Regions from separate parts of the Paenibacillus sp. FSL H7-0703 genome, predicted to be linked through region 2. Evidence: riboswitches for the same ligand, from Rfam matches in the RefSeq annotation. Region 2 holds a riboswitch; each other region holds the start of a gene.
The links. Region 2 has a riboswitch for glycine ahead of MHB46_RS20710 (alanine/glycine:cation symporter family protein). Riboswitches for the same ligand answer to the same signal wherever they lie in the genome.

Region 1 (10,718 bases), 1.8 Mb from region 2:
TCATGTGGGCTTTATCTACCAAGCTTCATCCAAAGCATGATGCTGTCATTGTTCCTGGCTTGTCTATTTTACCGCTTGACCCCGGCTCTGATCCGGCAGGTATGACGCACAAAATGATATTGGATGCGACGACACCTGTAGCACCGGATATTAGAGGACATTACTCGCAGTCGCTCGATTCCCCGTTGGGTGTAGCGGAATGGGAGAAAAAGTTGAGCCAAATGCTTCGCTGAATATTTTTAAAAATAAAGAAAGATTAAAGGAGTGCTGACAGATGCATATTTGTCCCCGTTGTGAATCTAATCGTTCAGAAGTTGTTACCCGCTCGCCAGTTAAAGGCGCCTGGGAGGTTTTGTTGTGCCCTGTATGCCTGTTCACATGGCGGACCTCAGAACCGGATAGCATTACTGATCCAGCAAAGTATAAATCGGCATTCAAGGTAAACCCCCAAGATATTCCGAATGCTGCTCATGTTCCTCCTATTCCAGAGCGGGTATAGGGTCGTTCGTAAGTAGCCGTAAATTATGGTACTTTGAAGTTATAGGCCAAAAGTAAAGGGGAATATACTTCATGCAGACACCAAGGATCGGTAAGGAACTGTTTACGCTGTTGGACGGTAAGGAGCTGAAGGACAAGCAGCATGAAGCAATGATGCTGCTGACGGTCACGGAAGATCAGTGGCCGCACATAGCGATGATTAGTGTGGGCGAGGTTGTAGCGCTGGACGAGGGGAATTTGCGTCTGGCACTATGGCCGGGTACGACCACGACAGGCAACATGATCCGTACTGGGAAGGCGACGCTTGCGGTGTTCACCGGGGGGAAGGCGCATTATGTGCGGTTGTCGCTGGAACATCTGCCTGCTTTGCCCGGAGCCAAGCATGTACGTGAGCGATTTGCGGCTCATGTTTTTGCAGCCAGAGAAGATTCGGCCCAATATGCGGATATCTTGACAGGTGTCACGGTCCGTCTCAAGGAACCGGAATCGGTGATCCATCGTTGGAAGGAAACGGTGGCTGAGCTGTTAATGTAATGCCATCTGATTATGACAAATAATCTATGTATTTACCAAGTTTACCGTTAAATTAAATGCGGGGAATAAGCGCTTACAAGGGATCGCGCTGAGCTTGTTGGAACAGGAAATTAGAGCGCGAGGGGAAGCCTGTTTCTTTTGAAGGAAAAATAGGAGGGATGAATATGTCTCGTTTTGACAAGGTAGATCAGCTATTGAAACATTTCGTAGCAAATGGACCGGCAGGTTGCGGTTGTGCCATTGCCCAGAATGGTCAAGTGTTGTATGAAGGGTATCATGGATATGCTGATCTGGAAGCCCGAAAACCAATCACTGAGGATACAGTGTATCGCTTGTTTTCCATGACAAAGGTTGTTGTCTGTGCGGCTGCACTTATGCTGTACGAACGTGGGCAATTTTTGTTGAATGAGCCTTTGTATGAATATTTCCCCGAATATCGTAATGCGCATGTATTCAAAACCGCTCCTAACGGATACACCTACGTGGATAAGGCGGAGAATCCCATTTTAATTAAGCATATATTCAATATGAGTGTGGGTCTTCCCTATGCTTCCGAGTCTTCAGAAACAGGAAAAGCTATGCAGAAGGCCATTGCAGGATTAAAGGAAAAGCAGGGGAAATATGACCTGCGCACAGAAATTAAAGCGCTTTCTGAAGTTCCACTTGCGTTTGAGCCGGGAACACGCTGGTTATACGGATATGGACATGATTTTGTTGCAGGTCTTATTGAAGTGATTTCAGGTAAATCAGTAGGACAATTTTTAAAGGATGAAATCTTTGATCCACTTGGAATGAACAATACAGGTTACCGTTATCGTGGAGATATTGAATCGCGGATGGCCTCCATGTATCAACGGACAGACGCCGGAAAACTTGAGAAAATAGAGGGTTTCTTGGATGAATATCATCAGCCAGATGCTATATATGAAGGCGGAGGCGCAGGTTTATATTCGACAGTCAAAGATTACCTCACATTTTCACAAATGATGTCAAATGGCGGCACGGTAAACGGTGTGAACTTATTGGGTAGAAAAACCATTGATTTAATGCGTACAAATCATCTGAATACAGCTCAACTATCGGATTTCACCAATTCATACCATACAGGTTATGGCTATGGACTTGGTGTGCGCACGTTAATGGATAAAGCGGCTGGGCATGCAAACAGCTCGATTGGAGAATTTGGCTGGACGGGAATGGCAGGCACCTGGGTTTCTATAGATCCGAGCGAACAGTTCTCCGTCGTTTATATGCATCAGCTCGATCCCAATATGGAAGAGTACCATCATTTGAGAGTTCGCGCAGCAGCTTATAGCTGTTTGTAAATGCGAGCTTGTGGATCTGTTGGGGGGAACTCTTCACTATGGCTCTGAAGCTACACAAATTGTAATGTCTAATCTTTCTCAGAAAATGATCTAGTTAATAAGGACCAAATTTCCTTCGAAGCCTAAACTATTCTTTTCCATATGACGACATAAAACGTAGGTGTAAGGATTTTGCGAAATCCTTAATTTAAGTTTTGAAATGGGAGGGAATTAGATTTTGAAGAATAGATGGTCCGGTTTTCTGGCGTTGGTCATCCTGATTTCAAGTTTTACATCATATGCAGGATTTGCATCTGCTGCGGATGCGGTGCTTTCCAAGATTGTCCTTTCCTCTAACGAGGTAACTTTGCAGCAGGGAGATACGGCTGCGTTGACGGCTACTGCTGTTTTTAGCGATGGGACAACCTCGAATGTAACCGTAAGCACGGATTGGAAAAGTGATAATACAGCTATTGCTACTGTGTATAATGGTACAGTTTCGGCCAAGGCTGAAGGAGAAGCCACCGTGGTTGCGACCTATAAAGAGAAGGTGCAATCGGTTCAGGTACATGTAACGAAAAAGGTTAAGGCGCTGACATCCAGTGTACAAAGCCTGAACTTGCGTTCAAGCGGTACAGGACAGGTTGATTTGACAGCGACATACAGTGATAATACAACAGCTCAGGTTTCGGGTGATGCTACCTGGACCTCCGATAATCAAAAGGTAGCCACAGTAGTTAACGGATTGGTTACTGCTCAGGGAGCAGGTACAGCCAATATTAAGGCCGTATATGGTCAACAGACCGTAACCATTGCTGTGCAGGTGGAGCAGGTTAAACGTCTTGATGTCAGTTCATCAGAGGTTTCTCTTTTGTTGAAGGATACTGAGAAGGTTAAGCTTTCAGCGACGTTCCCGGATGGATCAGTACAGGACGTGACAGAGTCCGCCGAGTGGAGCTCCAGTAATGCAGCTGTGGCGGATGTACTGAAAGGCACTATTACCGGCTATAGCGCGGGAAAGGCGACAATTACAGGTAAATATGGCACGATGTCCGCTACGATTTCGGTGGATGTCGATCAAACGAATAAGCTGAAAGCCAGTGAATCCAATATTTTTCTCCGTCTGGATGAATCTAAGAAAGTACAAGTTTCTGCCGTTTATCCGGATGGGACGGTAACGGATATCACAGATAAAGCTACTTGGACATCAAGCGATGATAAAATTGCGACTGTGAATAAGGGAACGATTATGGCGATTGGAGCGGGTTCGGCTACGGTGACCGCTAAGTATGGAGATAAGACCGTTTCGATCAAGACAGATGTCGAAACCTCCAGATATCTGGATTTGAGTGAGGACAAGCTGAGCCTGAATGCCAAGGAATCCAAAAAGCTCAAGCTGACCGCAACGTATGTAACAGGTACGGAAGAAGATATCACAAGTAAGGCAGAGTGGAAGTCCAGCAATGAAGACATCGCTTTTGTCAGTGCGGGAGAAGTCACGGGTTATAAAACAGGTGAGGCTACGATCACCGCTTCTTATGGTGGCAAAACAGTTACAGCTACGGTATCCGTAAATGTACCCGGTGATCTGTCTCTGTCCTCCAAAACGGCAACGATTGATATTGATGAGGACTATACTGCAACTTTGACGGCTACTTATGCGGATGGACGTAAAGAAGATGTAACACAGGATGCAGAATGGACTTCAAGCGCAGAAGATATTGCCTCTGTGTCCAAAGGAACGATTACGGGTAAATCCGCTGGTAAAGCGGTTATTACAGCGACCTATAATGGCAAAAAACTGACGATTAACGTGCAAGTAGGCCTTGTAGACCGTCTGGAAACAGACTCGCGTGTAATTGCGCTTGGTGCTCAGGAAACGAAGCAACTGAAAGTAACAGGAGTTAAGAGTGGCGGTACAAAAACAGATGTAACTAAGGACGCCACCTGGACAACTAGCAATGTAAAAGTGGTTGAGGTTAGCGAAGGTTTGATCAAAGCGAATGGTAGCGGTAAGGCAACTGTGACTGCTTCATATGGCAAGCAAAACATTACGTTTACGGTAGAAGTGGACGTAGCGCAAAAGATTGAAGCGGATGCAATCGCGCTATCGCTCAAATCTGGAGATCAAAAAACCATCGCGATTGTGGTTAAATCGAGTGATGGTAAAGAAAAGGACGTTACGGCCCAAGCTGAATGGAAAACGTCTAATTATAAGGTAGCCACTGTTAAAAAGGGTCAGGTTACCGCAGTCAGCTACGGTAAAACTAACATTCAGGCGAAATTTGGCGGGAAGGTAATCAGCGTACCTGTGGATGTTGATACGCTTAAATACCTGCAAACAGACGAAGTCGCATTGAATTTGAAGGCAGGACAGCTGGCTAAGGTTACGGCTACAGCCACGTATAAGGATGAGTCGGAGAAGGATGTCTCCAAACCGGCTGTCTGGTCCTCGTCCAGAATTATTGTTGCGACCGTCAAAGACGGTAACATTAAGGCACAGGGCAAGGGCAAAGCTGTAATTACTGTGAAATATGCAGGTAAAATGACGAAGGTACAGGTAAGCGTTCAGTAAAACAAGAGAGCAAGCATACGTCCAAGGACGATAGGCTTGCTCTTTTTATTTTAAGGAGGCTACCGCTTATAAATTATGACTTATCTTTCTTGGTCGGTGTGTTGCGTGTAAGTGATTCGGTCAAACGCTTGCCAGTCGGCGTCTGGGCCAACCCGCCTTTGGCGGTCTCGCGGTGCTTCGACGGCATCGCACTGCCGACTTCAAGCATGACGTCAATGACTTCGTCAGACGGAATAGCGCTGCGCACACCCGCCAAAGCCATGTCCGCTGCGGCAAGCGCAGTCACGGCTCCCAGCCCGTTGCGCACGATGCACGGAATCTCCACGAGTCCGGCGACGGGGTCGCAAATCAGGCCGAGCGTGTTCTTAAGAGCGAGGCCCACGGCGTGAACAGCCTGTTCAGGCGTACCACCGCGCAGCTCGACCATAGCGCCAGCGGCCATCCCGATAGCTGAGCCAATCTCAGCCTGACAGCCTCCTTCCGCGCCAGAAATGAAGGAGTTGTTGGCGATCACGTAGCCAATGGCCCCAGCGGCGAACAGGCCGTTCACCATATGCTCATCATCCCAGCCGAACCGCTCCTGCGCACTGATGAACACACCTGGGATAACCCCACATGAGCCTGCGGTAGGCGTGGCGACAATGCGACCCATGGATGCATTAACCTCCGACACGGAGAGGGCATAAGCCATGGCGAGCGCGGAGGCATCACCGGAGCAGGTTTCCCCTGCCCGCAGATACTCGGCTAGGCGCTTGCCGTCACCGCCCGTCAATCCACTGCGGGATACGGTGTCTTGTGTCTGACCGCGATGAACGGCTTCCTTCATGACTTCATAATAATCAGACATTTGGCGAAAGATTTCTTCCTCCGTTGTATTCGTTTCCTGTACCTGCTCTTGAATCATCAAGCGGCCAATCGTGGTGGATTCTTCAGCGCATAAAGCGCTGATCTCATGCAGATGGCTAAACCGCATCGGATTCAGCTCCTTTTTTCAAATTAATCATCTTAATTTCATACATATGAGGTAAAGAACGCAGTTCCGCAATCAGTTCAGCTGGAGCAGGACTGTCCGTTTCAATGGCGGTGAGTGCTTCACCATCCCGGCCCTTGCGATCTACGTGCATATAGGCAATGTTAATGTGGGCCGCGCCCAGAGCTGAAGTTATCGCGCCCAATGTACCGGGCTTATCCGAGTGGAGAAGCACCAGCGTAGGCAGCTCCCCGGTCAGATTGACCCGGAATTCGTTCAGTTGCTGGACATGGATGCTGCCGCCGCCGATGGAGGAGCCCAACAGTGTACGCTGATCCTCGCCCTTCCACAGCTCGAAACGGACAGTGTTCGGATGAGGCGCGGGGAGTCCGCTGACGGCGAATTCCACGGCCATCCCGGCTTGTTCGGCCCATTGCTCGGCATCGGGAATCCGGTGATCGTCCGTATCGTAATTAAGCAGTCCTGCGATGAGCGCCAGATCTGTACCGTGTCCTTTATACGTATCGGCAAAGGAGCCGTATAATGTCATGCGGGCACGGTCAGGCTGCGCTCCGAGCCAGTGCCGGGCAACGCGTGCGAGTCGCACCGCACCTGCGGTGTGTGAACTGGAAGGTCCGGTCATGGCCGGGCCGATAATAGAAAATACATCTTTGAAACGCATGGTGTGACCCCCTGTATGTTCTAATACCATACTATATGGTATTTCCGCGTCTTTGCGCGGTTATGACGGTTCCTAATGCTGACGCACAATGTGAGCACAAAAAAGGACAGGATAAGGAAGTTTCCCTTATCTCTGTCCTCGTTACCTGAGAGTTTCGTGCGGTGTTCTTACCGCCTTACCCCTTGGGTGGCTTGCGCTCTCTCCAGAGTTGCGTCAGATGACGATACATGGACCTGAGAGATTATCCGCCAGCCGGGTGCTGGCGTCTTGCTCCTTCGGTGCCGCCAGAGTGTAGGCTCCCTGGACAGACTCTCCCGTCATCTTCATTCGCGTATACCGTTCTACATGTCTTCCTTAGGGTAATGTATGCCGTGCTCGGTGTCAATCACAGGGTTCAATTTTTACATAAACAGGTGCGTTTCCAATAAAAAAGATTAAAATTTACATAATTATGGATGAAATCAGGAAGGAATTAGAAGATTGGCGGCTAATCTGATAAAGGACAAGTACATTTATGGAAAACATAGGAGGGATATTGACGTATGGTAAAAGGCTTGCGGTTCACAGGTTCACGCTTAAAAGGGATGCTGCATCTAGCAGCAATCGTATCACTGCTGATCGGGATCTTCGTTCCATTCGGTCAGGTCAAGGCAGAGGGAGCATTGACAGTAGCCGAAGCACTTCAGGGCCAAAGCAGTGGAGGTACGGTGACGGTGGAAGGCTACATCGTCGGACATGCTACCGGATCGAAAACGGCTAACTTTTCTTCTCCGTTCGCGAATGATTTTAACGTACTGATTGCCGATCAGGCAAATGAACGTAATACGTCTAATCTATTGGATGTACAGCTGACTTCAGCGTACAGAGGGCAATTTGGGCTGTCAGGCCATCCTGAGCTGATCGGCAGCAAAATTCGTGTGACGGGTACACTCGGCGCCTACAATAATTTTGGTGGAGTGAAAAGTCCAAGCGATGTTGAACTGGTGAGCGGAAGCGAGCCGGGGGAACCAGGTGAACCTAAACCTGGCAACCCGGGTCAACCCGGTACTACATTGCCGGATGGAAAAGGCAAAAAGGTGCTGTTCGATAATACGCACGCACAGACCGCTGGAGCAGCAGATTGGGTCATTGAAGGCGCCTTCTCCGACTTTGCCAATGGACTGCGTAATGTAGGCTTTACGGTAGACCAATTGAATCGTCCCATTCCTTTTACTTATGGAGAGCAGGCCATAACATATGACAAACTGCGCCAATATGATGTGTTCATTATTGGTGAAGCGAATGTTGCCTTTAAGGCATCCGAGCAGGCTGCTCTGCTGCAATACGTGAATAACGGGGGGAGCGTCTTCTTCATCTCCGATCATTATAATGCGGACCGTAACAAAAACCGTTGGGATTCCTCCGAAGTTATGAATGGCTACCGTCGTGGAGCCTATACTAATCCGGCCAAAGGCATGACTGCAGAAGAAGCAGCATCACCGGCGATGCAAGGATTAACAAGCTCCGATTGGCTGGCGACCAACTTTGGTGTTCGTTTCCGTTATAATGCGCTTGGTGACGTGAATGCTACTGACATTGTAGCCGCAGATCAATCTTTCGGTATTACCAAGGGTGTGCGCTCGATTGCAATGCATGCAGGATCTACGCTGGCTATTATTGATCCAACCAAGGCTAAAGGCATTGCTTATATCCCTTCAGGCACGAAAAAATGGGGGAATGCTGTAGACCAGGGAGTTTATAACGGCGGGGGCCGTGCAGAAGGGCCTTATGCCGCTATCTCCAAGGTAGGTCAAGGCAAGGCAGCGTTCATCGGTGATTCTTCCCCTGTAGAAGATGCTACACCGAAATATGTGCGTGAGGAAAACGGACAGTCGAAGAAGACATATGATGGTTTCGAGGAAGTGGATGATTCCACCTTTCTGGTGCAAACGGTCCAATGGCTTGCATGGAAGCAGGACTACACGAAATTGTCTGATGTGGCAGGTTTGACTCTGGATCAACCAACGAAGCTTCTGCCATTCGAGGAGCCTGCGGCTTCCACGGAACCGCAGGCTGAGCCTTGGTCTGCTCCAGCAGCAGGCTACAAATGGTATGATCCTAGAACGTTCAAGTCTGGCTCCTATGGAGCGGCTTCGTAATTATCGTGAGGAGCTCAATGTGAGCTGGTGCTAGTTAGTCGTTTGATCCCTGTAGAGGGATCAGGCGACTTTTTTTGTGATGAAAATTAACCTGTGGTTGGTTATTTCATTACATTTTGTGCCAGAAAGGCCGCGCTACTGCTGGATCATTGATTTTTTAAATGATGTTGATAGCATAATCTTAATTGATATATCCATATACTGGTGATAGGATGTATTCAAATTATTCCGACAAAAACGGTATGTAATGTTCATGAGAGGTTTTAAACATCAAACATGGTGAGAATAAGCGGGACAAGACCATGGAGAATGGAGGAAGCGCGCATTGAATACCGAACCCGTGTTGGAAATTAAAGGATTATCCGTCTCTTTTCGCATCAAGGATCAATATCACCCCGCAGTCGACCATCTGGATCTGACGGTCAACCCCAATGAAGTGCTGGCTGTAGTCGGAGAATCTGGCTGTGGCAAAAGCGCACTGGCGCTTTCTATCCCGCAACTGCATGACATGGAACGCACACGTGTAGAGGGAGAGGTCCTTTTTAAAGGCACGGACCTGAACCGTCTTTCTTCAGGGCAAATGAATAAAATCCGCGGAGCGGGCATTGGCATGATTTTTCAGGATCCGCTGACAGCACTCAACCCGTTGATGAGCATTGGCAAGCAGATTGAGGAAAATCTTGATTATCATACGTCACTATCTATGAAGCAAAAAAGGGAACGTGTGCTGGAGCTGCTGGAAAGTGTAGATATACCGAATCCTGTACGTGTGTATGATCAGTATCCGCATGAACTGTCAGGAGGGATGCGGCAGCGTGTGATGATCGCGATTGCCATAGCTTGCCGACCTTCTCTTATTATTGCAGATGAGCCGACGACTGCGCTCGATGTAACGATCCAATCGCAAATTCTCGACTTGCTCAAACAGCTTCAACAGGAGACTGAGAGCGGAATTATCCTGATTACGCACGATCTTGGTGTTGTGGCAGAAGTAGCCGACCGCGTGGTGGTCATGTATGCCGGAGAAATCGTGGAGAGCGCTGATGTTTTTGAATTATTCAGGCATCCACAGCATCCGTATACGCGTTCTTTGCTTGCTTCTATGCCGGGATCGCATACCAAGGGGGAATCACTGCATGTCATCGGCGGTATTGTTCCCTCATTACAAGATATCCCCCGCAATAGCTGCCGCTTTGCTCCGCGTATTCCTTGGATTCAGGAGAGAGTGCATGAAGACCATCCCCAACTAAATGAAATTTCCCCTGGACATTGGGTCCGTTGTACATGTTATCAGCATTTTCATTTTGAAGACGAGGCAAAGGGGGAGGCTGCTCATGGCACTACTGGAGTTAAATGATCTGAGGGTTCACTATCCGGTGCGCGGTGGTTTCTTCCAGCGTGTTATCGATCAGGTGAAAGCAGTGGATGGCGTGTCGATCAGCATTGAGGCAGGCCAGACATACGGGCTGGTGGGAGAATCCGGTTGTGGAAAAACGACGACAGGCAGGACGATCATCGGTCTAAATAAGCTGACGAGCGGACAGATTCTGTTTAAAGGAAAGGACCTTGCAGCTCTGAGCCGTAACAATCGCCATCCACTGCGTAGAGATATTCAGATGATTTTTCAGGACCCATACTCTTCGCTCAACCCGCGTAAGCGCGTATTAGATGTCATTGCTGAACCGCTGCGAAATTTTGAAAGGCTGAGCAGTGAGGAAGAACGAAGGAAAGTACAGACGTTGCTGGAAAAGGTCGGCTTGAATGCCGATGCAGCCTACAAATATCCGCATGAATTTTCCGGGGGGCAGCGGCAACGGATCGGGATCGCGCGTGCGCTTACATTAAACCCCAAGCTGATCATTGCAGATGAGCCGGTGTCGGCGCTGGACGTTTCCGTGCAGGCACAGGTGCTTAATTTTATGAAGGATGTGCAGCGGGAGTTTAATTTAACGTATTTGTTCATTAGTCATGACCTAGGTATTATCCGCCATATGTGTGACCAAATCGGTATTATGTA
Region 2 (10,718 bases):
TGATGAGTATTTTTATGGGCATGACTGACATCTCCTGTACAGACAAAGATACAATAGCAGTGCATAAGTATGTATTTTCCACAATAATACATACTTATGTATTCGGCAGAAATGCGAAAATCGAACAGTCCTATAATGAAAGAAAAATATTAATTTAGAGGAAGAAGGTTGCATCTTTGCGAATGATTTTATTATCTGGAGGTTCGGGTAAACGTCTATGGCCCTTATCCAATGTGAACCGCCCCAAGCAGTTTCTTTCTATTTTACGTCATGATGAACGTCCAGAAAGCATGTTGCAACGAATATGGAGGCAATTAGATGAGGCGAATTTGGCAGATGAGGCCTATTTTTCGACGAGTGGAACTCAGGCCGAGCTGATCCGGGGGCAAATTGGCGGAGGTGCTGTAGTCATTGAGGAGCCTACTCAGCGGGATACCTTCCCGGCCATTTCCCTGGCTACGGCCTACTTGCATGACGTTGCAGGCGCATCACGCGACGAGATCGTAGGGGTCATGCCTGTGGACGGGTATGCGGGGGATGAATTTTTTGAACATCTGCGCAGGCTTCCTTCAATATTAGAGCAATCAGGAAGCCATATCGCATTAATGGGGGCTGCGCCAACGGAGCCCTCTGATAAATACGGATATATTGTGCCTTCAGCCTCTTCTTCACTTGACCAGCCATATTATAGAGTTAGTTCATTTGTAGAAAAGCCGGATCTGATCCGTTCAGAAGCGTTGATCCGCGAAGGGGCCTTATGGAATTGCGGGGTGTTTGCTTTTAGACTGGGCTTTTTGTTGGATATTCTGGAGCAAATGGGTTTACCAGCCGACTACAATTCTCTTTCGACAAATTATGCAGACTTGCCTAAAACTAGCTTCGATATTGCAGTAGTAGAGCATACTCATAAGCTCTCAGTGCTTCCATACCATGGAGAGTGGAGAGACTTGGGCACATGGGATTCGTTGGTGCGGGAAGTAAGTTCGAAGCTAAGTGGCCCGGGATATATTTCAGAGGCTTCACATGACTCGCATATCATCAATGAACTGGAGATTCCGGTTAGCATCTGGAATGTCCCGGACATTATTGTCGTTGCTGGTCCAGATGGCGTGCTGGTTACGGACCGACAGTCGTCAACAGGAATTAAGGATATGGTGGCGGAAATTGAAATCGGCCCGCGTTTTGAGGAGCGCTTCTGGGGAAAGCAAACTGTATTATCCCATCAGCAGGCGGCAAGTGGATTGCAGACAGTGACCAAACGCGTGGTCATATCGAACGGAAGATTTATCAGCTATCATGAGCACCAGTACCGTAAAGAAGTATGGACCATAGTTTCTGGAACCGGAAGTGTCTCTATCAATGGTGTGACACAGATAGTCAGCCCAGGTGAGGTTATTGTCGTAGAACCCGGTACAAAGCATTTTATAGGGGCAGTAGAGGGAGATTTAGAATTCATTGAGTCACAAATCGGACATATCGTATCCGAAACAGATATTATCCGATATGAATTTCCTGATTCGATTGACGACCATACTCTATGAAGTGTATACAATATAGGGACTGATAGATATGAATGAGCGTTTATCAGAACGCAGTGAAGAGTAGGAGGAACTATTTTTTATTAGAGCTTAGATGACCTGTACATTCCTAAAAAAGGTATTCATGCATTATAGACATGAATACCTTTTTTGCATAAACAGTTCTTTGTGTTTGTAATAAAAGGAATAGAAAAGAGACTTATAAAATAATTTTCTTGGAAGTCAGCCACTCTTTTACGGCGTCCGTACTGAGGTCTCTTTTAGGTGTCCATTCTATTTTATCAACCAGTTTGCCGTTTCTGAATTCTGCAATGGTGGGGGTGTATTTAACGTTGTAATCCTCTTTGAATTTATTCCATTGGGACTTGTCCTTATGGATTTTGTGAACGTTCAAAAAAGTAATTTTAGAGCCTAGATTATACTGCTCAATCATCTTGTTAAAGTTAGGCTCAAACCGATTGCAGTCGCCACAACTCGGTCTGCCGACATAGACAAATACACTTTGATCCTGTTGAATCAAACGCTTAAAACCATCAACTGTAACCGCATTCAAGTGGTCATATATTTCCGGGTAATTGCTTTTGCTCGCTTGGATTTCTTTGTCTTTTTGTTGAACAACCTGCTCCAGGTCTTGAAATTTAGCTACAGCTGAAATAGCGATACCAATGATAAGTAATACAATGACACTTAACCCGGCGATATATCCTTTTTTCACAGAAATCCTCCTTTTTTTACAATCTTACACTTACAGTAAATGATATTTCCATTTTTAGCTGTAACACTTGTCTCATTATGTATAAAAAAAGAAGCTTTCCATTGTTGGGAAAGCTTCTTTAGTCTGATAGTTAAAACGTTAGACCACAACAGTCAACAAGTAATCCTCACGCTTCACTTCAGTTTCCATTGTGTTCAACACATCCAGGTATTGAGCGGAATTTGTTACGATAATTGGTGTAGCTGTAGTATAGCCTGCCGCCTTAATTTGCTCGATATCAAATTCAAGCAACAATTGTCCTTGCTTAACCATATCGCCTTCCTTGACGCGCTTGTCAAAGAATTGTCCTTTCAGCTTCACTGTATTCACACCCACGTGAATCAGAATTTCTGCTCCGTCATTGGAAGTAATACCGATTGCATGTCCGGTCGGGAATACTGTCGTAATCGTTCCATTGACAGGAGATGTCAGCACACCCTCTGTAGGATCAATGAGGATTCCTTTCCCCATAGCACCTGAAGCAAAAGCAACATCAGAAGATTGTTCCAAAGGCAATACTTTACCTTGCAGTGGGCTTACGAGAATTTCCTTCTCGATTGCCACTTCTTTCTTTACGGGTGCAGCTTCTGTTTTTGCAGTTTCTTCTTTTGGATCTTCAAAGCCCAAAATCATAACCAACACAACTGCGAGTACAAAGGCAACGAGCAAACCGATGACTACCCACAAGAATCCAGGTCCGAAATAAGTCGGCAACGCCAGTAGACCCGGTAATGCAAAGGATTGTGCGTGCGCTCCGCCAGAAGCGATAATCGCCCCGCCGATTGCCCCGGAAATACAAGCATAAATGAACGGTTTTTTCAATTTTAAAGTTATGCCATAAATTGTTGGTTCTGTAATCCCGAAAATAGCCGCCAGTGTAGAGGAACCTGCCAAAGCCTTCATCTGAGTGTTCCGGGATTTCAGGAATACCCCCAATGTTGCACCAGCCTGAGAAAGTACGGCTGCTGTAAGCATCGGAAGCATCGTGTCATAGCCCAATGTTGCAATATTCGACAGCATGACCGGAACGAAGCCCCAGTGTACGCCGAAAATAACAAATACTTGCCAAAATGCCCCGGCAACAGCCCCAGCGATCAATGGACTTAAGTTGTATACCCATGTAAAACCGTTTGCCAAGCCCTGACTGATCAGGTTACCTACTGGACCAAAGGCCAGAAATGTTAACGGAATAACGACCAAGAGCGAAAGCATCGGCACGATAATGTTTTTAACCGATTGATGGATAAAGGAATTGAACCAGCGCTCCACATAGGACTGAACCCAGACCGCAAGAATAATTGGAATGACACTGGAACTGTAATTAATCAGAATGATCGGAATACCTAGAAACGCCAATCTTTCTGGATTGCTTACCGCCGCTATAACTGCTGGATAGACCAGAGCTCCGGCGATTGCCACCGATACAAAGGTGTTTGTCTTAAATTTACGGGACGATGTAATAGCCAAAAACACAGGTAGAAAATAGAAAACACTGTCGGAAGCTGCACTTAGGATCAGGTACGTACCGCTTTTATCATTAATCCATTGAAAAGATAAAATTAACGCCAGTAGTCCTTTAAGCAAACCCGCCCCGGCAAGAGCACCGAGAATGGGAGAAAAAATGCTGGAAATGATATCGACCGCTTTGCCAAGAAAATTCGTTTTTTCGGAAGAATCTTCCTTTTTCGCATTTGGATTATCTGCATCCTGTAAATTTGTTTCTGCCATCATATGCTCAAACACTTGACCTACATTGTTGCCGATGACCACTTGAAACTGGCCGCTGTTTTCCACTACTGTAATGACACCAGGGGTTGCTTCCAGTGCGGCTTTGTCTGCTTTTGTACGATCATTTAATTTAAATCTCAAGCGTGTAGCGCAATGGAATACCGAATTGACATTCTCTTCGCCACCAACGAGGGTCACTATTTTTTTAGATAGTTCTTTATCACTCATATTCAGAACTCCTTATGGGTTATTCTTGCTACTGATAGGGTTTACTGTTTACATCTGTTGCTAAGATGCGCCGGCGTGCATCTTTTTAAACTCGTAAACAAGAAAAACCTAAACTCGTGGTGAAAACTACGCACTCTCCTATAGAGGAACGTCGATTTCACCATCAGTTTAGGTTTTGCCTGCCTTACCAGTCACAATCCATGAACGATGAGGGGTATGAAGTTGTTAGTCTTATATGTTATTACGCTCAGTTACCCGATGAATATGGATAGTTAGATATACGTATTCATCCTTGCTTAAATATTGATCGTATGTTTTTTCCAGATACTCATTGATCTTTTGGGCACAAGCAAAAGCTTCGGTATACGTCTGCTTCACCTGGTTGTACAAAAATTCTTCGCCACTGTGAATGACTTCTTTGCGAATCACTCGCATCGCAAAATATTGCAAATGTGTCAAAAATCTCGAATAGCTAAAAGAAGACTCATCCAGCACAATCCCGTAATGGTACGTAATAATGTTCAAGATATGTTGGACGATCTCAGTCATTTTCAGCGTAGATTTCATTTCGTTACCGTCGATTCGTGCATTCACCATATGCAATGCAATAAATCCCGCTTCATCTTCGCCCAATTTTACTCCGAGCGTATTTTCAATTTTTTGGAGAGCATCCAGTCCAACTGCAAATTCTTTTTTGTAAAAGCGTTTAATTTCATACAGCATCGCGTTTTGGAGTGCCAGTCCTTTTTCTTGCCGTTGTATGGCAAAATGAATATGGTCGGTCAACGTTAAATAAATATTATCGCTTAACTCCGTATCCAACACTTCCGTTGCATGCTTTACGATTTCATTCACGACCTCCAGATGAGATACAGGAATATCGTTCAGCAACTCGGTTAGTTTGGCCGTGAACTCGTTTTCATTTAACATGAAAATCTTATCTATTTTATCATCATCGACTTGATCACCAGCCACCTTTTTGAAGGAAATACCTCTTCCCATCACGATGACCTCTTTGCCTTTATCGTTTTTAGTCAATAGGACGTTGTTATTGAGCACCTTCTCAATAATCATTGAAGTTCCCCCTCCCATCCTTTACCAATAAAAAATGCCTAAGCACAATTCAATACTATTGTTAGCAATAGCACTCAATTGAACTCAGGCATTGCCCGCATCACCGGTCACAATCCTTCGATATAGTGCTATTGTAGCACAAAAAAAAGCGATTTCAACATATTTTATTCTGTTTCGACAAAAAATATTTCATATCAAGGCCCTTTTGCCTAATTTGCAAGTAAATCGTTACCTTATGTAGTCGTACGTTCAATGAGGCTGTACTCTAGCGAATGAAGCTTCATTTGGCGTCCAATCAGCTGAGGGGAAAGCATGAAAAAGGCATTTTGTGCTTGAGCCATGATAGGATTTTGAATCGTTGTAATCCCCAGCGTATGCGCCAGCTCCGTGTTATCGAATCCAACAATTGCCAGATCTTCCGGTACGTTCAGTTTTTGTCTGCGTGCTTCGCAGAGAATGCCCACTGCTACATAATCATTAGCACATAAAATAGCCTCTGGGAATTCGTCCCGATGCTGTAACAAATCCCGTACGACCTGTTCGCCATCACGGATATTATAAATAGAAGAGTGATTCCAGTGTTGCAACACTGGCAGATTGTGCTCACTCATGATCTGTTCGTAGGCTCGTTGTCTACTATGGGTATTGATGCTGCTCGGACGGCCAAAAGCATTGGCTATACGAGTATAGCCTTTTTGTATCAAATGTTTGAGCGCTAACATATATCCTTCATACTGATCCATAGCGACGGAGCGAATATCGGTATGCTCCATTCGTTGCCACGACACGATCGGGCCATATTTGCAATAGGTGCTCAAAAAATCAGTGTCATTCACGCAGGAAATGATGACCAGCGCATCGACTCTTTTTCTTTTTAAGTCCTCAAAAGCTTGAAGCTCTTTCTTTTTGTCTTCTCCCGAAGTATAAATAATGGTTTGAAATTCATATTGGCCCGCTACTTCCACAAAGCTGTCCAGAAAAGCGAGAACAATTTCATTAATAGTTGAAGTAATGATACCGATCTGAAGCGTCTGACCCTTGGATAGAGAAATGGCATTTCGATTAGGAACATAATCTAATTCCTGCATGATTTTCAAAATTTTAGCTCTTGTTTCGTGACTAACATGGGGGGACTGATTTAATACTCTGGATACCGTAGCTTTGGAAAAGCCCGCCAGTTTTGCAATTTGATCAAGATTCGACATGGTGCTTCTCCTCACATAAGAAAAAAATAAATTCTTGACATGAAACGCGTTACAACGATTAGGATGCTTATGAAGGCATTACGTTTATTTTAAAGTATCTGTCAATGCATTTCAAAGGAGAACGGTTATCGTTAGGTATTGATTCATATTTGCAGCACTTGATGGGATGACTTGACCAAAGTAAAAATCTTAAATACGGAAAGAGGTTTTATACTATGACGAAGACGCTAAAAGGGTTTCCGAAAAACTTCTTGTGGGGCGGGGCAACCGCAGCCAACCAATTGGAAGGCGCTTTTGACGTAGATGGAAAAGGATTGTCCAGCGCAGACATGGTTGCCTATGTACCCAAAGCAGAGCGCAAGAACGATCACGCTATAGAGATTTCGTCCGAACGACTCGAAGACATTTTGGCAGGCAAAGTCAATGCACGTTTTCCAAAGCGTGAAGGTGTAGACTTTTACCACCATTACAAAGAAGATATTGCATTGTTCGCTGAAATGGGCTTTAAAGTATTTCGTATGTCCATCCACTGGTCGCGGATTTTCCCGAATGGCTATGATGCCGAGCCGAATGAAGCAGGATTGCAATTCTACGACAATGTATTTGATGAGCTGCGCAAGTATAATATTGAGCCCTTGGTAACATTGTCGCATTATGAAACACCGCTAGGTCTGACTCAGAAGTATAATGGCTGGCTGGGACGTGAAGTCATACAGCATTACGTAAATTATGCCGAAACGGTGTTTACACGCTATAAGGATAAAGTAAAATACTGGCTGACCTTTAATGAAATCAATGTAATGACCATGAGCCCGTTCACCGGTGGCGGTGTGGTTATTGACCGTGTAGAAAACAAACAACAAGCGATATATCAAGCATTGCATCATCAATTTGTAGCTAGTGCACTGGCGACCAAACGGGGACATGAGATCATCCCGGGCGCTCAGATCGGCTGTATGCTGGCACGTATGGAAAGCTATCCACATACGTGTAACCCAGAGGATATACTGAAAGCCCAGCATGAAAATCAGATGAACCTGTTCTTTACGGATGTGCATGCCCGTGGGGAATATTCCAACTACATGAATCGTTATTTTGAAGAAAATAATGTTGTAATACACACAGAACCAGGCGATGCCGAAATATTGAAAAATAATACGGTTGATTTTATCTCATTCAGCTACTATATGACCTTGACCGTATCTGCAGGTCCAGAAGGTGAGAAAGCAGCAGGAAACCTGATTGGTGGCGTGAAAAATCCGTATCTGCAGTCCTCCGACTGGGGCTGGCAGATCGATCCGATCGGCCTGCGTGTTACGCTGAATACGTTTTATGACCGCTATAAAAAGCCGCTGTTCATCGTGGAAAATGGTTTGGGTGCGTATGATAAGGTGGAAGAAGACGGCTCTGTGCATGACACGTATCGCATTGATTACTTGCGTCAGCATATTGCCCAAATGAAGGAAGCGATTGCCGACGGTGTTGATCTGATTGGTTACACCAGCTGGGGCCCTATCGACCTTGTGAGCATGTCTACTTCCGAAATGTCCAAGCGCTACGGATTTATTTACGTCGATCTGGATGATGACGGTAACGGAACGCTCAAACGCTCCAAAAAGGACTCTTTTAACTGGTATAAAAATGTGATAGCAACCAATGGTGAAGAATTGTAATTTCATATCATCTCGGGCGGGTATAGCAGAGGACATCCTAAGGATGCAATCTGCTGTACCCGCTTTTTTGATAGACACAATAATAATATTTCAGAGGGCTTCACAAACTTTTCACTTGTAATAAGCTGAAAGTTTTCTGTATAATGAATAAAAATTTCATATGTCTGGTTGATGTTTGCGGGAGATGGAACGAAGGTTCCGACCGAAGGGGCAAAACTCTCAGGTGCTTAGGCTGATTACAGCAACAAGCGGGGACCGTAAACGGACAGAACTCTGGAGAGACCCTTAATTGGGCGCCGAAGGTGCACCGCAGAGAACATCTGCTTAAACTCTCAGGCAAAAGGACAGAGACGCGAATAACCTGTGACAGGGAATGCCCTAGGCTTTTTTATGAGCTATTAGAGGTAGAAACCTGCACAAGATGGTTGTATTTTTTCGTGCCTTTAACCTCTCCAGGAGTCGAATCAGCGGATTTGACTCTTTTTTGTTTTCTAATATGCTGGAGGAGCGGGTTGAAATGAATTTGGTACATGTGTTAGAAGCGATTAGTAGCTGGATATGGGGGGCGCCTCTCATCATTCTTGTCATGGGAACGGGGTTATGGCTGACCATACGTTTGAAGATGCTGCAGGTATTCCGCCTGCCCCTAGCGATCAAGCTGATCGGTAAAGCCCCGAATGAAGGCAGCGGGGATGTAAGTAGTTTTGCGGCTTTGAGTACAGCGTTGGCGGCTACAGTTGGCACAGGAAGTATTGTCGGCGTAGCAACAGCCATTAAGCTGGGCGGGCCGGGTGCCTTGTTCTGGATGGTCGTTGCCGCCTTTTTTGGGATGGCGACAAAATATGCGGAAGGTGTACTTGCGGTAAAATACCGGGTGAAAGATCGGAATGGACAATTTTCCGGCGGCCCGATGTATTATATTGAGAAAGGTCTTGGACGCCGTTTTAAACCGCTGGCGATGCTGTTTGCTTTTTCGGGCATGCTGGTAGCGTTGTTCGGGATTGGAACGTTTCCGCAGGTCAAAGCGATTGTATCTTCGACCGAGAACAGCTTTGGCGTTCCGCCTATTGTAACGGCACTGATTATTGCGATCCTTACAGGACTGGTTACCATTGGAGGACTCAAAAGCATTGCCAAGGTATCGACGAAGGTCGTTCCTTTTAAAACAGGCTTGTACGTACTGATCTGTCTCATCGTACTGATTCGGTTTGCTGACCAACTTCCTGCCGCAATCGCGCTGGTGCTTCATTCGGCATTTTCAACTACATCTGCAACGGGCGGATTTGCCGGAGCTACGATTATGCTGGCGATGCGAAGTGGGGTAGCCAGAGGTATTTTTGCCAATGAGGCCGGATTGGGGAGCGCACCGATTGCAGCCGCAGCTGCTAAAACCAAATGGCCTGCGGAGCAAGGGCTAATTTCCATGACAGGCGTGTTTATTGATACGATGGTTATTTGTGTGATGACCGGATTGACGCTGCTGGTTAGCGGTGTGTGGAGCGGGCCTACCGATGCGGGCCTGATGACTCAGCAAGCATTTTCCAGCGCATTCCCGCTGGGGGCAGAACTGCTCACAATTATTCTGATTATGTTCGCGTTCACCACCATGCTCGGCTGGAACTATTACGGGGAACGCTGTGTTGAATACTTGCTTGGGGTCAAGTGGATTAAGCCATACCGTTATCTGTTCATTCTACTCGTTGCCGGGGGCGCGTTCATTAAACTGGATGCGATTTGGCTGCTGGCAGATATCTTTAACGCAATGATGGCTTTCCCGAACCTGATTGCACTGCTCGGCTTATCAGGAATTGTAGTTGCAGAAACCCGAACCTATATGGATTCTCTGAATTCTAGTAAGAAAAAGGGCATTCTTGCAGGTGCCAGTGTAGGGGCAGCTATTCAAGTAGAAGAAAAGGGACACACGGTTAATTCATAAATTCCAAAAGGGAGTGCCCTCAGCCATCACAGGCTTGAGGACACTCCCTTTTGAATGTTATAACGATGCACGCAAAATAGCTAAAATATCTTCTTGATTTAGCTTTTTATAATTACCAAAGCCTCCGTATTCCATTTCACGGGCTGCAATGTTTGCGATTTTTTCCAATTGCTCATCATTAATATTGTAATCGGCCAGGGTGGAAGGGGCACCGAGACTTGTCCAGAATGCACTAAGACGGTCAATACCTTCCAAGGCGATTTCTCTATCTGTTTTACCTACGGTGTCTAAGTCAAACATGCTGAGCATCAGCCGCTTCATGCGTGCAGCATCCTGATCCACTGTATGTCTCATCCAGTTGGGAAACAGAATTGCCAGACCGCCAGCATGAGGAATATCATATACAGCGGATAATGCATGTTCAATCGTATGCGAAGCCCAATCCCCGAAGTAGCCCATTTGCAGTGTTCCGTTAAGAGCAATCGTTCCGGCATATAAAATCGTTTCACGATGCTCGTAGTTGTGCAAATCCTCCAGCAGTTTAGGTGCAGTTTCGATCACGGTTTGCAGCACGGAAAAGCA
Region 3 (10,718 bases), 240 kb from region 2:
GGTGGCTTCGTCAAAAATGTACACACGACTATCATGCAGCAATGCTCTGGCCAGTGCTAGCCGTTGGCGCTGTCCTCCTGACAGATTTGCCCCCTGCTCCTCCAATTCTGCTTCCAGTCCTCCTTCTGAAAGGATAAAATCATACAGCTTCACTTGTCGCAAAGCTTCCAGCATTTGTTGCTCATCCGCGTGCTCATTGCCCATTTTTAAATTTGCTTCCACTGTGCCTTTAAAAATATAGCTGTTAAAACCGATCCAGGTCATGTGACGCATGCGGCTTTCTTCCGAAATATCAGTAAGCTCGGTTCCTCCAATCGTCAGACTTCCTCGATACCCCTCGTGATGCCCAACGATCAATCCGGCTACCGTACTTTTACCAGAGCCTGATTCCCCAACAATTGAAACCAAGCTGCCCTGGGGAATATCCATGGATATATTTCGTAAGGTATCTCTTTCGTCGTAGGCAAAACTCATCTGCTCCAGTCGAATATCTGTGTTTTCTATGCTTTCTTGTCCTTGTATAAGATCCTCTGTACTCAACATTTGAAATATTTTGTCGCTTGCTGCCATTCCGTTCATGGCGATATGGAAGTAAGAACCCAGTAAACGCAGAGGAATGAAAAACTCTGCTGACAGCAAAACAATGATGATCGCTCCTGCCAAGCCAATATGGCCTGAAGAATATTCACTTATCGCGACCAGTACACCCGCAGCAGCACCACCAAATGCGATAAGATCCATAATGGCCACGGAGTTAAGCTGCATAGTCAGCACTTTCATCGTCATTTTGCGAAAGTCCTCAGCTGCTGTGTTCATTTCCTGATGTTTATCCTGGTCTGTTCCGTACATTTTGAGCGTAGTCAGACCTTGTACATTCTCTAAAAAGCTGTGCCCCAGATTGACGTAACTGCCCCAATATTTCCGAAACAGCTTTTTAGCCATCCTCATAATGACAATGATCGACACTGGAATTAAGGGAACGCAGATCAATAGTATAATGGCTGCTTTGAAGCTGACAAAAGAGAGGGTGATGAACAACGTGACGGGGGCAAGCAGACTGTAAAATAGCTGAGGCATATATCTACCGAAATAGGTTTCAAGCTGCTCTACCCCTTCTACAGCAACCTGAATAACTCCCGAGGTGGAGGTATGATCTGTATATGCGGGTCCCATCTTCAGCAACTTGCCGTAAATTTGCGAGCGCAGCGTTTTTTTAGCATTTACCGAAGCACGATAAGATAACATACTGGCTGCATAATTGCTCAGGCAGCGAACTGCAACAGCAGCAATAACAATGACCGTCATAGATATAATCAGCTTGCGAGTCACTTGTCCTTCCCATGCCTGCTGCATAACAAAGGCCATAGATAACACAGCGGCTATACTCCCCAAAAGACCGATCCACTGCACAAGCACACCCAAGACGATATATTTCCGAGAATGTTCCACTAGACCGAGCAGACGGCTATCGACCATTTTAGACCTTTTTTTGGGAGTAGGTGTAGGTATAGGTTCAGATGAACATGAGGGCGTTATTTCTGCTGCAGCATTTCTTATTGTTCCGATGCGGAATATAAAGTAATAATATTTAAAAAGGATGACCAAGACGATGAGCGCTTTCCCCCACACATTAGGCGTGAAAATAAAGCCTGTAATCAGCATCGCTGACGCTAAGCCCAATGTCGTGATTTTCGTAGACAGCTTCAACGATCTTGTTTGAACAAAACTCTCTAGATGCTTTTGGTACAGAGAGGTATTCGAAAACCACTGGTGAATCCTTTCAGACCCCCGCATAAAGAAAAAGGTCGCTAGCAGCAGAAACGGTGTAGTCGGTAGCAACGGTAGCACTACACCAATAACTCCAAGCGCCAAAAATAAAAACCCTAAGGTAATATAGATCGGTTTCACTATAATCCTCCCTAATAGTTATAATAGTAATGATTTCATTTTATAGATAATGATAATCATTATCAATATAAACAATTTAAGCAGGTTGTTATGTGATGTAAATCACGCATATAAAAAGCCTCTTGAAGCACATCTCTACAGAACACGTTAGTGTTGATGTGGATGCTTTGTCTTCAAGAGGATTATCGAAAGTATATGTTGATAATTCGTTGTTTTATGAATTTATAATATCATATTGCTCCAATACCTGCCGATGTAACGGGTGGTCTGCGGTTATGGAAGTATAACGCGTCAGCGCCGCACCCAGTCCTTCACTGCGGATCACCTGCTGAAGCTCGACTGCCTCGGGGTCTTCCGTAATATCAAATTTACAGGCAGCAGCCATTCCTAACGCCAGATGATCCGTAGGGATGCCATACTCCTGCGCTTGGAGCGCGGGACGTACAAGACGATCATTGGGAGACAGCTTGCGCAACGGTGAACGTCCGACCCGAGTAACATCGTCTGTCAGATTAGGATTGCGGAAGCGATCCAAAATTTTAGAGATGTACTTCTTATGCTCCCCTTGATCCAAACCGAAGCGCTTCACAAGCACTGCTCCTGTCTCCTCCAGTGACCCTTGTATCGAATCCACCACCTTGCTATCCTTCATGGCCTCCTGGATGGTAGCATAACCTGCGGTATAACCAAGATAGGCTGCCACGCAATGCCCCGTATTCACCGTGAACAGCTTTCGTTCAATGTAAGGCTCTAGATCTTGAACGTACAGGATACCTTCGATTTCTTCATGCTCAGGTGCCATTTGTGAACGATCCACCACCCACTCGTAAAAAGGCTCTACCTGCACATGTAACGGGTCCTTGTGGTGCTGGATCGGCACAATCCGGTCTACAGCAGCATTTGGAAAATACACCGAAACCTCAGCCTTGGCACGGGTCGTCTCATCCAATAGCGCAAAAACATGCTCTTTCAGTTGGGCGCTGCCTCCGATTGCATTTTCACAGGCAATCACATGCAGCGGCCTTGCTCCTCGCTCTACCCGCCGCTTGATTCCCTCCGCAATACCTGCTGCAATGTGCTTGAGGATGCTGACACCTACTGCGGTCGTTACCAGATCAGCGTGGTCTACCGCATCGGCTACAGCCGCTGCATCCTTGCCGTCAATTGCCGTTACATTCGTGACCAGCTCCGTATCCTTTGTATCATTGGCTAATTCTACGGTGTATTGTTTACGACGGCGTAACTCGGATACAAGGGTGTCGTTGACATCTGAAAAAACAACCTCATAGCCTGCACGCGACAGAATTAATCCGATAAAGCCGCGACCGATATTTCCTGCTCCAAAGTGGACGGCTCTCATAGCTCCATCTCACTTTCGAACAGATCTATAATTTCCTGTGGGGTCACTGCGTTGCGAAGTTTATCCATATTTTCTTCCTCCGCACACACCACAGCGATACTCGTCAAAATCTCCATATGATCGCCGCCTTGTGCTGCAATGCCGATCACCATATATGCTTTCTCTTCCCCAAAATCTACGCCTTGCGGGAACTGAACGATGGAGATGCCTGTGGATTGAATAAGCATCTTGGATTCCTTGGTGCCATGTGGAATAGCCAGCCCGTTCCCGATGTAGGTGGACACGATCTCCTCGCGTTCCAGCATCTTGTCAATGTAATCACTTGAAATATGTCCTGCATCCAGCAGGATTTGTCCAGCCATACGAATCGCCTCATATTTGTCTTTGGCGATTGCGTTCATTTTTACTTTGTCTATCGTCATAATACTCACGGTAGGTTCCTCCCTGTCCCTAATTTACTGTGGAAAAATTCAGCCAGCTCACTCGATATATAATTGACAATATGATCCCTGCTACCGTGTTCCAGTAGCGTAACCATGTCTTCCTGCAAAAGTAATGCACTAATCTCGCTTAATACCTCCAAGCTCTCTCTCGGCAGCTCACGAGGTCCCAACATGAGCAGCACGCATTCTACCTGTTCACCTGTATCCGCCAACAGTGGCTCTGCCAGCTTATACAAGGTAAGCGAAGGCTTGCGAATATAGTGGCTGCGCGTATGAACTAAGGCAATGGAGGTATCAGAGATCACCTGACTACCTTGGCGCTCTCTTTCCATGAGTTGTACAGCAACCGCAGAAGGCTCTGTAACATTCCCCCGCCCCGTCTCCAACATGCATATCGCCTCTACGGTCGCCGCCATATCCATCCCCTGATTTTCCAGCGGATACACTTGAAATTGCTGTACAATGTGTACAATTTCCTCGAGACTTTTCCGCAGACCGGTAAGCCACTCCATATCCTGACCAGGCTGAACGGCCTGTTCCTGCTGATGATCATTGAGATGATGGAGTGTAATATGCTGGATGAAATGACGCAGACGATCACTCTCCTCCTGCGTCAGCAGCGGGCTGATCTTAAGATACCGATCTGGTTCAAGCGGTAGCTCTACTGTCGAAATGATCAGATCATAATCCTCCTTGGGAATCCGCGCCGCCTCGTACCATGAAGCCCTATCCACAATTTTGATCTGTGGGAGCTCTTTGGCGAGCCTTGTTGCCAGAAGTCTGGATGATCCAATGCCGCTCGTGCAGACTACAATGGCCCGCACCTCCCGCCGTAATTGTCGCAGCCGCTCCAACGAAGCGCCGAAATGCATGACGAGAAATCCGATCTCTTCATCAGGCACTTTCATTTCTGTCATGCTCGCCGCAGCCTTTTTCACTGAGTCAAATAAGCTGCTGTAATCCTTGCGGATTTGCTGAAGGAGAGGGTTACGAATCGACCTGCCTTCCTTCAAACGTTTGAATACCGGAGCCATATGGGCAATCAGTCCTTCACGCAGAACACGGTCCTCTTTCAATGGCGTGCCTGTCTCTTCCTCCACACGACGAATCAACTCATGAACCGACTCCAACAGTACGAGATCATCCAACGGCAGTAGTCGGGTAGAGTGATCTTCGGCATCACGAAATAGCAGCCTGAGATAAGATCGTTCCGGCTCTGGAAATTCAATATCCAGCGCCTCTGACAACTCCGTGCATATGCGTTCCACCATAGCTGTGCGAAGCATGATATTTTCATCCGAATCTGTTTTTAAATACGAGAGAAGAGGATCTATAACATACCCGAGTCGCAGACGTACCAGCGAAACGCAAATTTGAATCAGCAGCTCCATGTATTTGCTTTCCACCATGTTTTCTAACCATTTTTCATGAGGCTGCCAGAGGGCCTTTTCCACGATTAGCAGGTTATCTCTGCCAATCATCTCCAGCAGCTTGTCGGCAACACGGGTTACAGGACGAAGTTCTTCCCGGGCTGAAAACAGATCGGATTCATCCAAATATTCGAGAGCCAGCTCGGAAATCGCCCGTCTTTTGTCTGTCTCCCGCCCTGTAATCTCGACCCCGTACCCCCGTCTGCGCACAAGCATGAGTCCACGTTCCTCAATCCAGTCTTGCAATTCGTCTAGATCATGACTGACCGTAGTTACCGTGACTTTCAGATCTGAAGCCAGCGCCAACAGCTTGATCGGCTCCCGTGTATCCAGCAGCATGCAGAGTACCACGATCTTTCTCTCCTCAGCCGAATATTCGTCTGACTTCGTATGCAGCAATTGTTTCCGCAGGCATACAAGCTGAGCTGGATCAGCATCTATACAGATACCGATCCCTGACTTTTTCTCCAGTTTCACCTCATGAGCTGCCAGCCAATGCTCGACTGCGCCCAGTTCCCGATGAACCGTCCTTGTGCTGACATTGATCTTCGTGGCAATTTCCCCGGCTGTAACCTCTTTGGACTGCTCCAGAAGATATTCCACGATGTCACGTTGTCGTTTCGTAATATTCATAAGCGCATACCGTTCCTTCCCAAGCTCATCCCTCCAGCAGGAGACGTACATTGCATACAGTCCGCCTGACTTCGATGGGGATTAAGAATCGGATTTCAGACGTTCAACCAGCGCTTCGTATTCAGGACTCTTCAGAAAATTGTCAATGGAAATGTGCTCAGCTTTCGGAGCTACTGTTTTAGCCCGGTCTGTCAACGTTTTTTGCGTAATGACAATATCCGCATCCTGTGGAATTTCACTGATTGCCGTATTCGTAACTGTTACGCCCACACCCGCCTGCTTCATTTTTTTGCGTAAAATTGAAGCACCCATAGCGCTTGAACCCATACCTGCATCACAGGAAAAGACGATTTTGTTCACTTCGGATTTATTCTTGAGCGTTCGATCTGCAGCAATTTCTGCAGCACGATCAGATTCGTGGTTATCTTCCATTACAGTGGCGTTAGCACTTGCACTCTTGCTTTGATTTTTCATATCTTTCAGGCGGGATGCAGCTTCCTCCAGCCCCTCTTCTTGTTGCTTACCAGTCTTGAGTAACACTGCGGCAACAGCAAAAGATACGACCGCAGCAGCGATCACCCCGCTTAACATTGGCAAATATCCGCCTTTTGGCGTCATTAGAAAATAGGCGATGATGCTGCCCGGTGAAGGAGCAGCAACCAGTCCGGCACCTGTCAACATGAAACAGAAGGTTCCCACAACGCCCCCAGCTATAGCAGCAAGAATCAAAATCGGCTTCATCAAAATATAAGGGAAATAAATTTCATGAATCCCGCCGAAAAAATGAATGATGACTGCGCCAGGAGCCGACGACTTCGCAGAGCCTTTACCGAACAGGCAGTAGGCCAGCAAAATACCGAGCCCAGGCCCAGGGTTGGATTCCAGCATGAACAGTACGGATTTCCCTGTTCTTGCAGCTTCCTCCAACGCAATCGGACTTAATACTCCGTGATTCAGCGCGTTGTTTAAAAATAATACTTTTCCGGGCTCAATAATGAGGTTGACAAGCGGCAGTAGCCCTGCGTTCACGAGGAACTGTACCCCTGCCGACAATACTTGACTGATCATTTGTACAACCGGGCCGATCGCCACATGGGCAAGCAGTGCTAGAATGGCACCGATAATCCCGGCCGAAAAATTATTGACCAGCATTTCAAAGCCTGATCTGACTTTGCCTTCAATGGCCTTGTCGAACTTCTTCAATATCCACGCAGCCAGCGGACCAGCGACCATCGCGCCCAGGAACATCGGGATATCGGCTCCCACTATGACACCCATCGTCATAATGGCACCAATCACACCTCCACGTTGTCCGTGAATCATCGTGCCTCCCGTGTAACCAATCAGCAGCGGCAGCAAATAATTTTTCATCGGATCAACCAGTTGTGCAAAACCTTCGTTCGGGAACCACCCGGTCGGAATAAAGAGTGCCGTAATCAATCCCCACGCGATAAAGGCTCCCATATTGGGCATAACCATACCGCTGAGAAAACGGCCAAAACGCTGTACGGCGACACGAGTGCCTCCTTTTGAACTTGGCTTTGCGTCCAATGTACTCATATTCAAATCCTCCTTGTAGGTAAGCATCACTACCTTTTCTTAAAATTCATACTAAATGACAGCGCTATCTTCATCAACGAAATGAAAACGTACTTTCGTCATGAACGTTGATGACAACATTTAAATTTAAATTATCCGAGAAGGTATTAGACCTGCATAATTCTTCTTAATATGACCTGTAGCTATAGAAATTAGTCGAAAAACCGTGCTGGTTTATATATGATTCTTACTATAGGGACAACCCTCTACATCAGAATAAAACACGTAATTACGTCTGAAAAAAGACAAAAAATAGCCGCTATGTCAAATCATAGCGACTGTTGTATACAAAAATCGAGCAGACAAATAACACTCTTATTCCATACTACATTGCTCCATTACTGCTCATCGGAAATCAACTGCTCGTATTGATCCGCAGACAGTAGCTTGCCCAATGCTTCCTCCACATCTTTACCCATCTCTACTTCGATCATCCAACCTTTTTCATAGGGAGATTCATTCACTAGCTCAGGCGTACCTTCCAGCGCTTCATTCACTTTTAATACGGTTCCCGTCACCGGAGCAAAAAGGTCGGATACCGTCTTCACCGATTCAATCGTACCGATCTCCGCTCCCTGCTCAATCGTTACTCCCGCCTCCGGTAATTCTACAAAAACAATATCACCCAGTTGATGCTGTGCAAAGTCTGTAATACCAATCCGCACCGTTCCATTCTCTGTGCGCTGAACCCACTCATGTTCGTCTGTATACCAAAGTTGCTGCTTTACTTCACCCATCCTGTTCCCCTCGCTTCCATATGAATAAAATCGCTTTTGCTCACCTGTATTAGACAGGTTAAGATTATGACAACAGGAACACTCATGTCAATAATACTAACAAAAATACTTCATATGACCTCATATGGCGTACTATATAAAAATATGATAACTTATAACAAACGCTTACATATCCTTATTTATATATTAAATGTTTTTTCTATTGTTTTTGATGACATTTTTATTGACATTTCGAATGAATTTGCGTATTAATGGGTTATAGCAAATGCTTTGGGAAACACCCCGACAACTGCAAACGCGGATGAACGCGGAGGGAGAGACTGCCAAAAAGATTCGCATAGCTGTTGCCGCTTATGAGACATAAGTTGCACGCGAATCGGATCAAGTTGTTATCTGCAAAGCCAGGTAATATACTGTTGATCCCGAAGGTAGCGCCGAAGGAGTAAGCCTGCATTGCAGGTGAATCTCTCAGGCAAAAGGACCTCTGCCGGACGCATCTCTGGAGAGCATTCGCTATTGGAGCGGATCACCCAAGGGGAAACCCGGTACATACCGGGGTAACTTTCTGGTATCAAGGACAGAGCTGAAAAAAGAGTGTAGACTGCCGTCTATACGTTTTTTTCGGCCTGTCTTTTTTGTTTAGCCGATCACACCCGATAGGAGTGGAAAAATGACTAATTTGCGAAAAACACCGCTATATTCGTCCTACGGGACGCAGTCTGGGGTTCGTTGTATTGACTTTGGCGGCTGGGAGCTCCCCGTTCAGTTTAGCGGCATTCAAAAGGAGCATGAGGCCGTCCGGCAACGTGCGGGTTTATTCGATGTATCGCATATGGGCGAATTTTTGGTTGAAGGCAAAGAGGCCGAAGCTTTTCTGCAAAGGGTGACCACGAATGATGTTAGCCAGTTGGAACCAGGTCAGGCACAATATTCACTCCTGTGTTACCCCGATGGAGGGGTAGTAGACGACCTGCTTGTTTACTGCAAAGGGCCGGAGCGCTACATGCTCGTTGTGAACGCCTCTAACATCGATAAGGATTGGGATTGGCTAATTCGCCATATGCCTGCATCCGTTCACATGGAGAATGTGTCTGATGCGATAGCATTGCTGGCGTTGCAAGGACCGGAAGCAGCACGTATTGCCGCAGCCGTGGCAGATACGGACATTACGAATCTGGCATCTTTCCGCTTCCATGAGAATGTGCCATTGTTCGGAGCAAAAGCACTCGTCTCACGAACCGGATATACGGGTGAAGACGGTTTTGAATTTTACGTACCTGCCGCGGAAGCACCAGCCGTATGGGAGGGTTTGCTTCGTTCCGGTGAGTCGTATGGGCTGATTCCCGCTGGACTTGGTGCTCGGGATACCCTACGCTTTGAGGCACGGTTGCCGCTGTACGGACAGGAGTTATCTGCCACGATTTCACCGCTCGAAGCCGGTCTAGGGTTCTTCGTCAAGCTGAATAAGGGAGATTTTATCGGTAGAGAAGCACTGCAACGTCAGAAAGATCAAGGGATTCCTCGCAAATTGATCGGGCTGGAAATGATGGATCGCGGTATCCCACGCGCCCATTATCCGGTATTCGCAGAAGGTCAACACATCGGTGAGGTCACAACGGGAACTCAGTCGCCCACCTTGAAGCGTAATCTCGGCCTCGCCTTGATAGACAGTCGTTTTAGCGCCCTCTCCACACCGCTGGAGGTTGAGATTCGTGGCAAACGCCTGCGTGCCGAGGTGGTGGCAGCCCCCTTTTATAAACGCCCGCGCTGATCTTAAACTCTCTTCATTTCAATAAAGCAAACATGTCAGATATGAACTTCTGGGTTTTCCATCTCACACTTTTTTATTAGCTAATTTACGATTTAAATTTTGCTTTTCGAAAGGAGCCAAGAACCTATGAAGCAGCATCGTTATCTCCCTATGACTGAACAGGATCAAACCGAAATGCTGCGTGTGGTCGGCGTTTCATCCATCGATGATTTATTCAGTGACATTCCAGAGGCCATTCGATATCAAGGGGAACTTCCTCTTTCTTCTCGGCTCGACGAGAGAGCCTTGACCCGACATTTGGCCGAGCTGGCCGGACACAACGCCAATACAGACACACATGCCAGCTTTCTTGGCGCAGGAATTTATGATCATCATATTCCGTCTGTCATCCAGCACATCACTTCACGCTCGGAATTCTATACAGCCTACACCCCCTATCAGCCGGAAGTAAGCCAAGGCGAGCTACAAGCCATTTTCGAATTTCAGTCGTATATTTGCGAATTGACGGGCATGGCTGTAGCTAATGCCAGCATGTACGACGGAGCGACTGCACTGGCGGAAGCGGGCACACTGTCCGCTGCGGCTACCCGCCGTAAACAGCTTATCGTATCAAGGTCCGTCCATCCGGAGGCACGTCAGGTATTGTCAGCCTATGCACGCGGATTGGATTTGGACATCGTGGAGATCGGCTGTTCGGACGGCGTAACGGATGCTGATGCGTTAGCGGCGGTCGTATCGGAACAGACCGCGGCTGTTTTGGTCCAAAGCCCCAACTTTTTCGGAGCCGTGGAAAACCTGAAGCCGATGGCTGATCTCATCCATGCGCACAAAGGTCTT

Region 1: it holds a riboswitch for glycine, as region 2 does, so the genes downstream of both, sdaAB (L-serine ammonia-lyase, iron-sulfur-dependent subunit beta) here and MHB46_RS20710 (alanine/glycine:cation symporter family protein) in region 2, are expected to answer to the same signal.
Region 3: it holds a riboswitch for glycine, as region 2 does, so the genes downstream of both, gcvT (glycine cleavage system aminomethyltransferase GcvT) here and MHB46_RS20710 (alanine/glycine:cation symporter family protein) in region 2, are expected to answer to the same signal.

The regions. Positions count from the first base shown of each region.
Region 1 is NZ_JBBOPF010000001.1:2,798,821-2,809,538, reverse strand. It holds gene MHB46_RS12285 (non-oxidative hydroxyarylic acid decarboxylases subunit C) at 1-233, shown strand, start outside; gene MHB46_RS12280 (non-oxidative hydroxyarylic acid decarboxylases subunit D) at 275-499, shown strand; gene MHB46_RS12275 (hypothetical protein) at 571-1,032, shown strand; gene MHB46_RS12270 (serine hydrolase domain-containing protein) at 1,197-2,357, shown strand; gene MHB46_RS12265 (Ig-like domain-containing protein) at 2,575-4,911, shown strand; gene sdaAA (L-serine ammonia-lyase, iron-sulfur-dependent, subunit alpha) at 4,985-5,884, opposite strand; gene sdaAB (L-serine ammonia-lyase, iron-sulfur-dependent subunit beta) at 5,874-6,563, opposite strand; glycine riboswitch at 6,775-6,890, opposite strand; gene MHB46_RS12250 (DUF6359 domain-containing protein) at 7,106-8,701, shown strand; gene MHB46_RS12245 (ABC transporter ATP-binding protein) at 9,027-10,058, shown strand; gene MHB46_RS12240 (ABC transporter ATP-binding protein) at 10,036-10,718, shown strand, end outside.
Region 2 is NZ_JBBOPF010000001.1:4,624,569-4,635,286, forward strand. It holds gene MHB46_RS20675 (response regulator transcription factor) at 1-22, opposite strand, end outside; gene MHB46_RS20680 (sugar phosphate nucleotidyltransferase) at 183-1,541, shown strand; gene MHB46_RS20685 (thioredoxin family protein) at 1,738-2,253, opposite strand; gene MHB46_RS20690 (beta-glucoside-specific PTS transporter subunit IIABC) at 2,392-4,248, opposite strand; gene licT (BglG family transcription antiterminator LicT) at 4,480-5,322, opposite strand; gene MHB46_RS20700 (LacI family DNA-binding transcriptional regulator) at 5,556-6,527, opposite strand; gene MHB46_RS20705 (glycoside hydrolase family 1 protein) at 6,743-8,200, shown strand; glycine riboswitch at 8,369-8,445, shown strand; glycine riboswitch at 8,464-8,558, shown strand; gene MHB46_RS20710 (alanine/glycine:cation symporter family protein) at 8,718-10,136, shown strand; gene MHB46_RS20715 (iron-containing alcohol dehydrogenase) at 10,194-10,718, opposite strand, start outside.
Region 3 is NZ_JBBOPF010000001.1:4,868,380-4,879,097, reverse strand. It holds gene MHB46_RS21970 (DUF454 family protein) at 1-1,908, opposite strand, end outside; gene MHB46_RS21965 (mannitol-1-phosphate 5-dehydrogenase) at 2,123-3,268, opposite strand; gene MHB46_RS21960 (PTS sugar transporter subunit IIA) at 3,265-3,699, opposite strand; gene MHB46_RS21955 (BglG family transcription antiterminator) at 3,696-5,774, opposite strand; gene MHB46_RS21950 (PTS mannitol transporter subunit IICB) at 5,856-7,334, opposite strand; gene gcvH (glycine cleavage system protein GcvH) at 7,712-8,110, opposite strand; glycine riboswitch at 8,506-8,604, shown strand; gene gcvT (glycine cleavage system aminomethyltransferase GcvT) at 8,781-9,881, shown strand; gene gcvPA (aminomethyl-transferring glycine dehydrogenase subunit GcvPA) at 10,008-10,718, shown strand, end outside.